4 regions of the Pantoea sp. At-9b genome follow, and region 4 is predicted to be linked to each of the others. Evidence: predicted binding sites of a transcription regulator. Region 4 holds the regulator's gene; each other region holds the start of a gene.
The links. Region 4 encodes Fur, which represses iron uptake genes when iron is present. Its sites were predicted from a motif close to ATAATAATGAGAACNACTATCAA; they were not measured.
Positions count from the first base shown of each region.

Region 1: the regulator Fur is predicted to act here: its motif matches at 1,646-1,668, upstream of fes (enterochelin esterase).
Region 2: the regulator Fur is predicted to act here: its motif matches at 1,613-1,635, upstream of PAT9B_RS09565 (TonB-dependent siderophore receptor).
Region 3: the regulator Fur is predicted to act here: its motif matches at 1,445-1,467, upstream of entS (enterobactin transporter EntS).

Region 1 is NC_014837.1:574,900-578,061, forward strand. Features, by position in the region: gene PAT9B_RS02515 (enterobactin synthase subunit F) at 1-137, opposite strand, end outside; gene PAT9B_RS02520 (MbtH family protein) at 130-351, opposite strand; gene fes (enterochelin esterase) at 381-1,592, opposite strand; gene PAT9B_RS02530 (TonB-dependent siderophore receptor) at 1,846-3,162, shown strand, end outside.
Region 2 is NC_014837.1:2,085,605-2,088,766, forward strand. Features, by position in the region: gene PAT9B_RS09555 (L-ribulose-5-phosphate 3-epimerase) at 1-766, shown strand, start outside; gene araD (L-ribulose-5-phosphate 4-epimerase) at 763-1,461, shown strand; gene PAT9B_RS09565 (TonB-dependent siderophore receptor) at 1,669-3,162, shown strand, end outside.
Region 3 is NC_014837.1:566,425-569,586, reverse strand. Features, by position in the region: gene fepG (iron-enterobactin ABC transporter permease) at 1-278, opposite strand, end outside; gene fepD (Fe(3+)-siderophore ABC transporter permease) at 275-1,264, opposite strand; gene entS (enterobactin transporter EntS) at 1,538-2,788, shown strand; gene fepB (Fe2+-enterobactin ABC transporter substrate-binding protein) at 2,783-3,162, opposite strand, start outside.
Region 4 is NC_014837.1:1,232,233-1,235,394, reverse strand. Features, by position in the region: gene ybfE (LexA regulated protein) at 1-242, shown strand, start outside; gene fldA (flavodoxin FldA) at 369-899, shown strand; gene fur (ferric iron uptake transcriptional regulator) at 1,256-1,702, shown strand; gene PAT9B_RS05550 (hypothetical protein) at 1,761-2,156, opposite strand; gene glnS (glutamine--tRNA ligase) at 2,392-3,162, opposite strand, start outside.

The sequences.
Region 1 (3,162 bases), 660 kb from region 4:
AATTCAATAAAGTGTGCCACCGCGTAGGCATTGTGATGGCGTGACAGCTGATCGGCAATCCAGATGCCGGGCTGCGCCGCAACCAGCGGCAGGGTTTGTTGTTCAGTGTGGGGTCGATTCATCAGAGATTCAGACATTGTCGCTCCGGTTTGTGTCCTGCGTCACTGGGCGGATATCCCCCCAGTTCTGTTCCAGCCAGCTGAGGCAATCCGGCTGCGGCTGGGGGCCATACACGGTATGCCAGCCAGTGGGGAGGGCGCTAAACGCGGGCCATAAACTGTATTGTTGCTGCGGGTTGCACAGCACCAGACAATCCTGCTGCGGATCGTCGAAGGGATTGCGATGTTCCATGTCGGCTCCTGAGTCCGGGCGAGATGAATTTATATCGGGGTGCGCCACAGCGCCTGTAAGCCATCGAGCAGGCCACCGCGCCAGCACAGCGCGTCGTGGCCACCTTCTACCGGCTGGTAGTGCACCTGATAGCCAGCGGCGTGTAACTGCTGTTGCAGTTGCTGATTCGCCTGCAAAATCAGGCCTTCACGTTTACCCGCTTCCAGCCAGAAACGCAGCGGCTGGCGCGGTGCCAGACCCTGCTCCAGTTGCTGCAACAGCCAGCCGTGCGGATTACCCCGTTCCGGCCACCAGAAGGAGCCGGACAGGCTGATGGCGTTGCCAAATTGCTGCGGCCAGTGCAACGCCGCGAACACCGAAGCCAGACCGCCAAAACTTTGTCCGGCGACCACGGTGCGGTCGGCCTGTTGTTGGTGCGGTGCCCACTGCGCCACTTGGGGAAGCAATTCTTCCTGTAAGGCTTGCCAGAACAGGGCATTGCACGGCAGCTCGCGGCTGCGATGCTCACGATCGATGATGTCGATAAACAGATAGACGGCGGCAGGCAATGCGCCTTCATCGGTGAGTTGTTGGAGCGGGCCGGCAATCGGCATGCTGTTGGCCCAGAACTGGCCGTCGAGCAAAATGGCCAGGGGCCGTGACTCAGGCTGGGTCTCGCCCGTGCAGTAGATCCACACCCGACGGCTATTGTCGAGCAAGCGGCTATCCCAGCGATATTCTTGCAATGTGATGGCAGGGGCGCGGCCTTCATCAATTGCGCGCCACAGCTGTTGATTGGGAGCCAGAGGCAGATGCAGCGGGGAAACCCCCATGCCGCGTCCGCCGGACCAGCCACGCAACGCATTGAGCGGGTCAGCCTGGGCGGTCGGGAATTTATCACGCCACCAGTTGCGCAGCGCATACATGTCGACGTCGCCGGAAAAATCAGTCGCCTGCTCATCCGGCATCAGGCAGTAGCTGCCACGCCAGTTGGCTGGCAGGGTGGTTTGCCAGTACCAGACATCGGTATTAGCAACACGCATCAGGGATTGCGGGGCGCGGCGCTGGTGGTGATCGGTCACACCGGTGATGTTGATCCAGACCCGCTGGATGCGCGACTGCGCCTCGTTGCCCTGCGGATCGCGCCAGAGGAAAGTGACCTGACACTCGCCATCCACTTCGCCTTCCACCCGCGGGATACCTTTAGTTTGTTGCTCCTGCCACCAGGCTTCACTGCCGGTCAGATCATTTAGCCAGGTCATAGGTGCTGCCAGTCGCCATTTACTCAAGGATTCTTTCACAAAGGTTATAAATAATACTATTGATAATTATTTGCATTTGCAATAGGGTGTTTCCGCTCATAAATGAGCACGCTCGTTCCGCCTGTCACCTTTCTGTTTAAAGAAAGGATGCGCAACGGATGGCACTGCCAGGTTTGGAACGGGGTTTCGATAGGGACTGTGACCTTCTCACCGGCGCGCCAGTTACCTTTGCTGGCAATCCAGGAACGAAAAAATGACAAAATATTCGCGTTTATCATTAGCCATTCTGATTGAACTGGGGCTCCTTTCCAGCAGTGCATGGGCAGCAGAGACCTCCAGTACGACGACTACCAGCACAGACGCCAACTCCCTTGATGGCGGCACCATGATGGTGACCGCTCAGCAGCAGACACTCCAGGCTCCCGGTGTTTCCACTATCACCGCTGATGAAATCAAAAAACATCCGCCAGCCCGTGACGTCTCTGAAATCATTCGTACCATGCCGGGTGTTAACCTGACCGGTAACTCCACCAGCGGCCAGCGTGGCAACAACCGCCAGATCGATATTCGTGGCATGGGCCCGGAAAATACCCTGATTATGGTGGATGGTATCCCGATTACCAGCCGTAACTCGGTACGTCTCGGTTGGCGTGGTGAGCGTGACACCCGCGGTGATACCAACTGGGTGCCGCCGGAGTTGATCGACCATATCGATGTGATCCGTGGTCCGGCAGCGGTGCGCTACGGTAACGGCGCGGCGGGTGGTGTGGTGAACATCATCACCAAAAAATACACCGATCAGCAGTGGCACGGTTCCTGGAACACCTATTTCAACGTCCCGCAGCACAAAGATGAAGGCGCAACCAAACGCACCAACTTCAGTCTGCAAGGACCGCTGGGCGATGATTTCAACTTCCGTTTGTATGGCGGTTTAGCCAAGACCCAGGCGGATGCTTACGACATCAACGAAGGCCATGCGGCTGATCGTACCGGGACTTATGCGGGCAGCTATCCGGCCGGTCGCGAAGGCTCCGTCAATAAAGATATCAATGCCTTATTAAGCTGGGCGTTTGCGCCAATGCAGACCCTGGAACTTCAGGCGGGTTATAGCCGTCAGGGCAACCTGTATGCCGGTGATACCCAGAACACCAACACCAGCACGCTGGTGAAAAGCCTGTACGGTGACGAAACTAACCGCCTGTATCGTCAGAACGTTTCGCTGAAGTGGACCGGTGCATGGGACAACGGCGTCAGCACCAATACTTGGGGACGCTACGAGAAAACCCGTAATACCCGTATTAATGAAGGTTTGGCTGGCGGCACCGAAGGCATCTTCTCCAACAGTGGTTTTAACACCATTCAGTTGGATGACATCATGCTGCACAGCGAAATCAGCATTCCGTTTGAATGGTTGATCAACCAGACGGCCACGCTGGGTACCGAATGGAACCAGCAGCGCATGAAAGATCCGTCTTCAACCACCCAGGCGGCCAGCTACGGTAGCGTGCCGGGCATCTCCAATACCGGTCGTTCACCCTATTCACAGGCGGAAATCTTCTCGCTGTTTGCC
Region 2 (3,162 bases), 850 kb from region 4:
CGATTTTGTCGAGATGTCAGTCGATGAAACCGACCAACGGCTCGCCAGACTGGACTGGAGCAAAGAACAACGTCTGTCGCTGGTCAACGCGATGATTGAAACCGGCGTCAGCATTCCGTCAATGTGCCTGTCCGGCCATCGGCGCTTTCCGTTCGGCAGCCACGACGCTGAGACGCGTCAGCGCGCCGATGATCTGATGGATCGGGCGATTCAACTGGCGAAGGACGTGGGTATCCGCACCATTCAACTGGCGGGCTATGACGTCTACTACGAACCCCACGACGAAGGTACGGTAGCGCGTTTTGCCGAGGGGCTATCGCGCGCGGTGGATCGTGCTGCCGCTGCGCAGGTGATGCTGGCCGTGGAAATCATGGACACCGAATTTATCAATGCCATCAGCAAATGGAAGGTGTGGGAGCAGCAGCAGGCGTCGCCGTGGTTCTCCGTCTATCCCGATGTCGGCAACCTTAGCGCCTGGGGCAATGACGTCGCCGCCGAGCTGGCGCTGGGGATTGATCGCATCGCCGCCATCCATCTGAAAGACACCCAACCGGTTACCGCCAGCTCGCCGGGGCAATTCCGCGATGTGCCGTTTGGTACGGGCTGCGTCGATTTCGTCAGCGTATTCCGCACGCTCAAGCAGCTGAATTATCGCGGGGCGTTTCTGATTGAGATGTGGACTGAAAAAGCCGAAGAGCCGGTCGCGGAGATCGTGCAGGCACGGCGCTGGATTGAACAAAAAATGCAGGAAGGGGGATTACTGTGAGCTTATTAACCTTGAAACAACAGGTGCTGGAAGCCAACCTGGCGTTACCGCGCCATCAACTGGTCACCTTTACCTGGGGCAACGTCAGCGCCATCGATCGTGCCAACGGCCTGGTGGCGATCAAACCTTCCGGCGTAGAGTACGACGGCATGACGGTGGAGGATATCGTGGTGGTGGAGCTGGAAAGCGGTCGCATCGTTGAAGGCAGTAAAAAGCCATCCTCGGATACCGCTACCCATCTGGCGCTGTATCGCGCATTTGCCGATATCGGCGGCATTGTGCATACCCATTCGCGCCATGCCACCATTTGGTCACAGGCAGGGCAAGACCTGCCTGCCTGGGGAACGACCCATGCCGATTATTTCTACGGCACCATCCCCTGTACCCGGCTGATGACCGAGCAGGAGATCGTCGATGAATATGAATACCACACCGGACAGGTGATTATTGAAACCTTCCGCTCGCGCGGCATCAGCCCGACAGCGATTCCGGCAGTATTGGTCAATGCCCATGGCCCCTTTGCCTGGGGCAAAGACGCCGACAACGCGGTGCATAATGCCGTGGTACTGGAAGAGATTGCTTATATGGGGATTTTTTCGCGCCAGCTGACGCCGGGGATTAAACATATGCAGCAGGATTTGCTGGATAAACACTTTCTCAGGAAGCACGGTGCGAATGCCTACTATGGGCAGTAACGTGTTGAATTAAAACCCCTCCCGTAGCGGCGCGATTTATCGCACAATTCTGTGCGCGATAAATCGCGCCGCTACGGGGCATGCTGAACCATTCGGTCATACCTGCTCGCGAAAAAATTACGCAGAAATTACGCAATCGCGACGGAAAATAAAGCTAATCACTCTCATTATCATTCCTCTTTTTTGACACCAGTGATTACTTTATTCATGAATAATAAACCTGTTCTTTTGCGCGGCAAAAAGTTCCCTGCGCCCAGCAGCCTGGCGGTGATGATCAGTGTCTGTTGCAACCTTGCGCTACACAGCGCTCAGGCGGCTGACACCACGGCGCAGGTGATTCCGGCAAAAAAGGTCACCGCGCAAAAAAACACCGAGGAAAACACCCTGACCGTCACTGCTACTCCGGTGAGCCGCTTCAATCCGGGTGGTGATGCACTGGTGCCCGCTTATCTCGACGGACAGGTGGCCAACGGCGGACGTCTCGGGATCCTGGGCGAGCAAAGTGCGATGAACGTACCGTTCAGCATCGTTGGCTATACCAGTAAAGCGATTCAGGATCAGCAGGCACGATCCGTGAGCGATGTGGTGCGTAACGATGCCTCGGTTGCGACCGGTTACGGTTACGGCAACACCCAGGAGATCTATAAGATTCGCGGTTTTGAGTTAGCCAGCGAAGATATCTCGTTCGGTGGCCTGTATGGCGTATTACCGCGTCAGTTTATGCCTGTCGAACTGGCTGACCGCGTGGATATCCTGAAGGGTGCCAGTGCGTTTCTCAACGGTGTCCCACCGGGCGGTACCGGCGTGGGTGGCACCATCAACCTCGAACCCAAACGTGCCGGGAGCGAGCCGCTGACCCGCGTCTCCCTCGACTACACCTCCAAATCGCAGGTAGGCGGAGCGGTGGATATTGCCCGTCGCTTCGGTGACAACGATCAGTGGGGGATTCGCGTCAATGCGGTGCATCGTGAAGGGGAAACGGCGGTGGATTACCAGAAACGCCGCCTGACGCTGGGCACCATCGGTCTGGATTATCATGGCGATCGCTTCCGTGCTTCACTGGATGCCGGTGCGGAGAAGCAGACGGTGCACGGTGCGCGTTCGGTGGTGTACACCAGCGGCATGACCAGCATTCCCAAAGCGCCGTCGGCCACCACCAACTACGGCCAGAAATGGGCCTTTACCGACACCAGCAGTCAGTTTGCCATGCTGAAGAGCGAATATGATCTCAGCGATAACTGGACGCTGTACGGTGGCTTTGGTGGCAACCACACCCATGAATACGGCTCTTACTCCTCACCAACCGTTAATGACAGCAACGGCGACGCGACTATGGGTCAGATGCGCGTGCCGTACTTCTCCGACGGTCTGTCAAGCCAGGCAGGGATTCGCGGCAAGTTTGATACCGGCTTTGTGAACCACAGCATCAACCTCGGTTACTCCAGCACCTGGAGTCGCATTCGTAGCTCGTATGCGATGTCTTCCGCCAGCATCAGCACCAATATCTACGATCCAAGCTATGTTGATGAGCCAACCGATGTGGCCTACACCGGCGGCCATATGGATGACCCGCGCGTCACCAGCCGTACCTTCAACAGCGGCGTGTCATTGGCTGATACCATGTCGATGCTGGATGATCGCGTACAGCTGATCACCGCGCTGCGTCGTCAGTCGGTTAACGTGACCAACTACGATTACGAT
Region 3 (3,162 bases), 670 kb from region 4:
AAGCCAAGGATATCCGGGCTACCCAACGGATTACGTAGCAAGGACTGGAAAATCGCACCACTTACGCCCAGCGCGGCACCAATCAGCAACGCCATCAGTACTCGTGGTAAACGCCACTCCAGCACGATCAGTTTGACATTGCTGGCACCCTGTCCCAGCAGCACCTGCCAGATTTGTTCCCCACTGAGCGGTAAGGTTCCCCGCGTCATTGCCAGGAATGCGATCAACCCACAACCCAGCAGTAGCCAGCAGGTATGAAACATGACGCGTCGGGTCATACCGCACCCCGCGCGAGTTTGCGGCGCACCAACACAATCAACATCGGTGCACCCAGCATGGCGGTCACAATGGAGACGCGCAGTTCACCGGGCACCAGCAGGCGGCCAATAATATCCGCTGTCAGCAGCAGGATCGGCGTCACCAGTGCGGTCGCAGGCAGCAGCCAGCGATGGTCATTCCCCACCAGCCAGCGCGCCAGATGCGGTGTCATCAACCCGACAAACGCAATCGGTCCGACCGCAGCGGTTGCGGCACCACATAGCAAGGCAATCGCCAGCAGCCCCAGCAACTGAGTGCGTGCCACGCGCGTACCCAGCGCCGTTGCCATATCGCCGCCCATACTCAGGCTGTTTAACGCCTGCGACAGACATAAAGCCACCACGCTGCCCAGTGCGACGGCTGGCCATAGGGTGCGTAGACTGGTGAAGCTGCGGATATCCAGCGAGCCGCTATGCCAGAAACGCAGGTGGTCATAAATGTCAGGATTGAGCAGCGAGATACCCGACGTCAGCCCCTCCAGTACCGCGCTTAACGCCACGCCCGCCAAGGTTAAACGCACCGGATTGACGCGTCCTCCGCCAATCGCACCGGTCATCGACACCAGTAATGAGGCCAGCAGCGCACCGCTAAACGCAAAAGCGAGCCATTCGGCTGGGGTATGCGCGTTAAACCACGCCATGCCCAGTACCACGGCGAAACTGGCTCCGGCATTGACCCCGAGGATACCGGGGTCAGCCAGCGGGTTACGCGTCAGGCTTTGCATTAGCGCCCCGGCCAGCCCCAGTGCCACTCCCGCCAGTAAACCGGCCAGGGTTCGCGGCAAACGCGCCTCGCGCACGATAACGCAATCGGCACTACCACAGGTGGTGGTAACAGCATGATAAACATCGGAAAGAGAAATGGATTGCGCACCCAGCATTAGACTGAGGGCAATAAGAAGCACCAGCAGCATCCCTGATCCTGCAAGTGCACGAGTCTGGTACATAGCGTTATGAACCTTCAACTTATACCTTTCATCCTTCAAACTGTAGGTGCGTTGGCTGCGCTCGCTCACCCCGGTCACTTACTTCAGTAAGCTCCCGAGGATTCACTCTTTTGCCGCCTTCCTACAGCTCGAATGATTTGGGTATATCAACGTAATCGCGTGCGTAGGATAAATGTGATAATGATATTTGTTATCGTTATTACTCGTATTTGTCTATGTTATCATGACTCGCCTCGCGAAAGATGAGGAAAATTGGTGCAAAAAGGCGAAGAAATGAACAAACCCTCCCACTTTATCGATCTCTCTCTGCTTAAATCCCACCCGGCGTTTCGCGCGGTATTTATCGCCCGTTTTATCTCGATTGTCGCACTCGGCATGCTGGCTGTTGCGGTGCCGGTACAAATTCAACAGATGACAGCATCGTCCCTGTTGGTCGGACTCGGCGTCACGGTGGCCGCCTGCGGCATGTTTATCGGTTTGCTCACCGGCGGGGTGTTGGCCGATCGTTATGAACGGAAAAAATTGATTTTACTGGCGCGTTCCACCTGTGGGCTGGGTTTTGTCGGGCTGGCAATAAATGCCGCACTGCCTGAGCCTTCGCTGGCTGCGGTTTATCTGTTGGGGTTGTGGGATGGCTTTTTCGGTGCGATTGGCGTCACCGCGTTGCTGGCCGCAACACCGGCGCTGGTGGGACGCGAAAACCTGATGCAGGCTGGCGCGATCACCATGCTGTCGGTGCGCTTCGGCTCTATTCTGTCACCGGCCATTGCTGGCATGGTGATTGCCAGCGGCGGCGTGGTGTGGAACTTCGCCCTCGCAGCGCTGGGAACCTTGCTGACCGTACTGACCTTGCTCAAACTGCCGCTGCTGCCTCCCCCGCCCCAACCACGTGAACATCCCGTAAAGTCGCTGGTAACCGGTGTGCAATTTCTGTTTACCACCCCGCTGGTCGGCATGGCGGCGTTAATCGGCGCGCTGGTCACGCTGGCCAGCGCGATTCGCGTGTTGTATCCGGCACTGGCACCACATTGGGAGGTCAGTGCCGATCGGCTGGGATTGATGTTCTCGGCGGTGCCGCTGGGGGCCGCGATCGGCGCCTTGACCAGTGGTCGCTTAGCGCACGCCGCACGTCCTGGTTTATTGATTCTCAGTAGCGCCATCGCGTCTTTTCTGGCACTCGGGCTGTTTGGCCTGATGCCGAATTTTGCCCTCGCGCTGCTCTGCCTGGTGGCTTTCGGTTACTTCAGCTCAATCACCAGCCTGGTGCAGTACACCCTGATTCAGGCATTAACTCCCGATGCACTGCTGGGACGTATTAACAGCCTATGGACGGCACAAAACGTTACCGGAGATGCGCTGGGCGCAGCGCTGATTGGCGGGATAGGCACTTGGTTGTTACCCCAGCAGGCCGCCGCGGTGTTTGGCTTCGCTGCTACCCTGCTGGGCATGCTGATGTGGTTAGTGATGGGACGTTTACGTCACTATCAACCGCCAGCCGCTACGCTGGCGGAACAGACATCATGACTTCACAAACAGTGTTTCCAGGCGAGCCAGCAGGTTGCTGGCGCTGAAGTAGTCGAGGCGGAAGCTATCAACACCCAGTGCATAAACCTGCTGCTGCGTGACGGCGGCGTTTTGTGCGAGGAACGGATTGCTCAGCACCGACTGGCGGGTTTTGTCATCGGCGGCAAATAACAGGAAGCTGTGTCCGGTCAGGCCGCTGGCGACATTTTCACCCGCGAGCTGAATGATGTCCTTACGCTGTCCCATGCTGTGGCTTTGCTGAATATTGGCCGGTGGCAGCGCCAGGGTGAAGCCCAACTGCTGCAACAATTTGCCCTGGGCCGATTCGGCGGTCCAGAGATTCACCGCACGTCCATCGCCATTCCACACCATGG
Region 4 (3,162 bases):
ATCTCTTCGCGGATGAGCGACGTCCTGGTCGCCCTAAAACCAGTCCGCTTACGCGTGACGAACAGTTGCGCATTAACAAGCGTAACCAGCTAAAACGTGACAAAGTGCGTGGTCTGCGTCGCGTGGAGCTGAAAATGAGTAGTGAGGCGGTTGACGCGCTCAATACACTGGCAGAGCAGCAAAACATCAGCCGTAGCGAATTGATTGAACAAATGCTGCTGGCGCAACTCAAACTGTCGTAACTCGCGCAGACCGCACGCAGGAACAAAAGTCACGGCTTTACAAGTTCCGCCACTTTGCCCGGTCTGCTATCATTCGCTTAACTGTGCATTCAACTCCTAATCAGGATTTAAGAGGTTACTTAACTCATGGCAATCGTAGGCATTTTCTTCGGCAGCGATACCGGCAATACTGAAAACATTGCAAAAATGATCCAGAAACAACTGGGTAAAGATGTGGCCGAAGTGCATGACATTGCCAAGAGCACCAAAGAAGATCTCGAAGCATTCGATATCCTGCTGCTGGGCATTCCGACCTGGTACTACGGCGAAGCGCAATGTGACTGGGATGATTTCTTCCCGACGCTGGAAGAGATTGATTTCAATGGAAAACTGGTTGCATTGTTTGGCTGTGGTGACCAGGAAGACTATGCTGAATACTTCTGTGATGCGATGGGCACCATCCGCGATATCATCGAGCCTAACGGTGCGGTGATTGTTGGCCACTGGCCGACTGAAGGTTACCATTTCGAAGCGTCTAAAGGCCTGGCAGATGACAAACACTTCCTGGGTCTGGCTATCGACGAAGATCGTCAGCCTGAACTGACCAACGAACGTGTTGATAAGTGGGTGAAACAGATTTTCGATGAGCTGCAATTGAAAGAGATCATCGAAGCCTGATCCCCTGCCCTCCTCAATGTGGGCGCTGGCTCACATTGAGTTAAAGGAATTTCCTATAAAAATAATAGCTACTGTTTTTTAACTTTTTCCCGCAATTCTGTAGAATACCCATAACGGTCATCCGCTTATTCCTCTGGCATCAGAATGAGGCTGAGTGAAATGGAAACAAAGACCTGCATGATCCCCGCCGGCGTTAGAGACACTTTTCCTTACAGCCACTGGTGATTTTCAGGATATTCCCTTGGTTTTCATTTCACTGCTTGAGTTCTATAATGAGACGCAAATGAGAATGCGCGTGATCGACATTCAAGGCCCTGCGCCGCAAGTGACTAGCTAAGTAACAGGACAATATCCGCATGACTGACAACAACTCCGCATTGAAGAAGGCTGGCCTGAAAGTCACGCTCCCCAGACTGAAAATTCTGGAAGTGCTTCAGGAACCCGAATGCCATCACGTCAGCGCGGAAGATTTGTACAAACGCCTGATCGACATGGGCGAAGAGATTGGTCTGGCAACGGTTTATCGCGTTCTTAACCAGTTTGATGACGCGGGAATCGTCACCCGCCATAACTTCGAGGGTGGTAAATCCGTCTTTGAACTGACGCAGCAGCATCATCATGACCATCTGATCTGCCTGGATTGTGGCAAAGTGATTGAATTCAGTGATGAATCCATTGAAACCCGTCAGCGTGAAATCGCCACACGTCATGGTATCAAACTGACCAACCACAGCCTGTATTTATACGGCCACTGTGCGTTGGGAGACTGCCGCGAAGACGAGACGCTCCACGACAAGCAATAAAATGTGCTATGCAGTATGAAAAAACCGGTGCCTGAGCACCGGTTTTTTTATGGCTGAATCACAGCACCAGCGTTTCTTGTAAATAACGCCAGCGCGGAATTGAGGTACTGCAATCCAATACCGCCAGCGAGATGCGGCTCTGGTTGGTGCCGTTCATCATTTGCAATTCACGATACTGAATCGTCACTTCCTTGCTTTGCTGCGAAATGATGGCATGTTCGCTGGTGGCAATACGCATCCCCTCACGCTGACCACGCAACTGGCGGAACAACACTTCCAGCGCATTGACGTCCAACTGCTTGCCCTGCGGCGTCACCATTTTGAAATCCGGGTGGAAGTGTGACAGAAACAATTCAATGCTGTCATCGGTGCTATCTGACTGATTAAAAATACGTTCGATAAGTTGATGTAATACCACCACGCTGTGTTTGGCTTCCTGAGCGAGACTTGTCATTTTTTTTCCTTTATAACCCGCGGAGCAACGTCTGAGAGCGCATAGCCTACCTGAAAAAAAGTTTTTAACACTCGCAAATGGATTAATTCTGTTAAAGTCAGATTAGTTGCAAATCCCGGTAACAAGCACGTTTCACAACTCGCAGCATAAAAGATGGCTAACCCTGAATTACGGCCAATAAAAAAGGGCGATCTCTCGCCCTTTTATCAGGATATGGGGAAAACGACAAAAAGGATTAATCGCCGATTTTCGCCCAGGTATCACGCAAGCCGACAGTACGGTTAAATACCAGCTTAGAGGGCTGCGAATACACGCTATCCGCGCAAAAATAACCTTCACGCTCAAACTGGTAAGGCGCCAGCGCTGCGGCATCGCGCAAGCCTGGCTCAACAAAACCTTGTTTGATGTCCAGCGAATTCGGGTTGATGGTGGTGAGGAAATCCTCCGCCGCACCCGGGTTCGGTACACTGAACAGGCGATCGTACAGACGGAATTCCGCAGGCAGCGCATGGATCGCCGAAACCCAGTGGATCACGCCTTTCACTTTACGGCCATCAGCCGGATCTTTGCTCAGGGTATCAACGTCGCAGGTACAGTAGATGCAGGTGATATTGCCTTCATCATCTTTCGCCACGCGCTCAGCACGGATCACGTAAGCATTACGCAGACGGACTTCTTTGCCCAGCACCAGACGTTTGTATTGCTTGTTGGCTTCTTCACGGAAATCCGCGCGATCGATCCACACCTCACGGCTGAACGGCACTTCACGCGTCCCCATCTCCGGTTTGTTCGGATGGTTCGGCATGGTGATGATCTCTTCATGACCCGCAGGCAGGTTTTCAATCACCACTTTCAACGGATCCAGCACCGCCATCGCGCGCGGCGCATTCTCATTGAGATCGTCACGGATACATGACTCCAGCGAGGCCATCTCAACGATGTTGTCCTGTTTGGTGACACCGATACGCAGGCAGAACTCGCGAATTGACGCGGCGCTGTAACCACG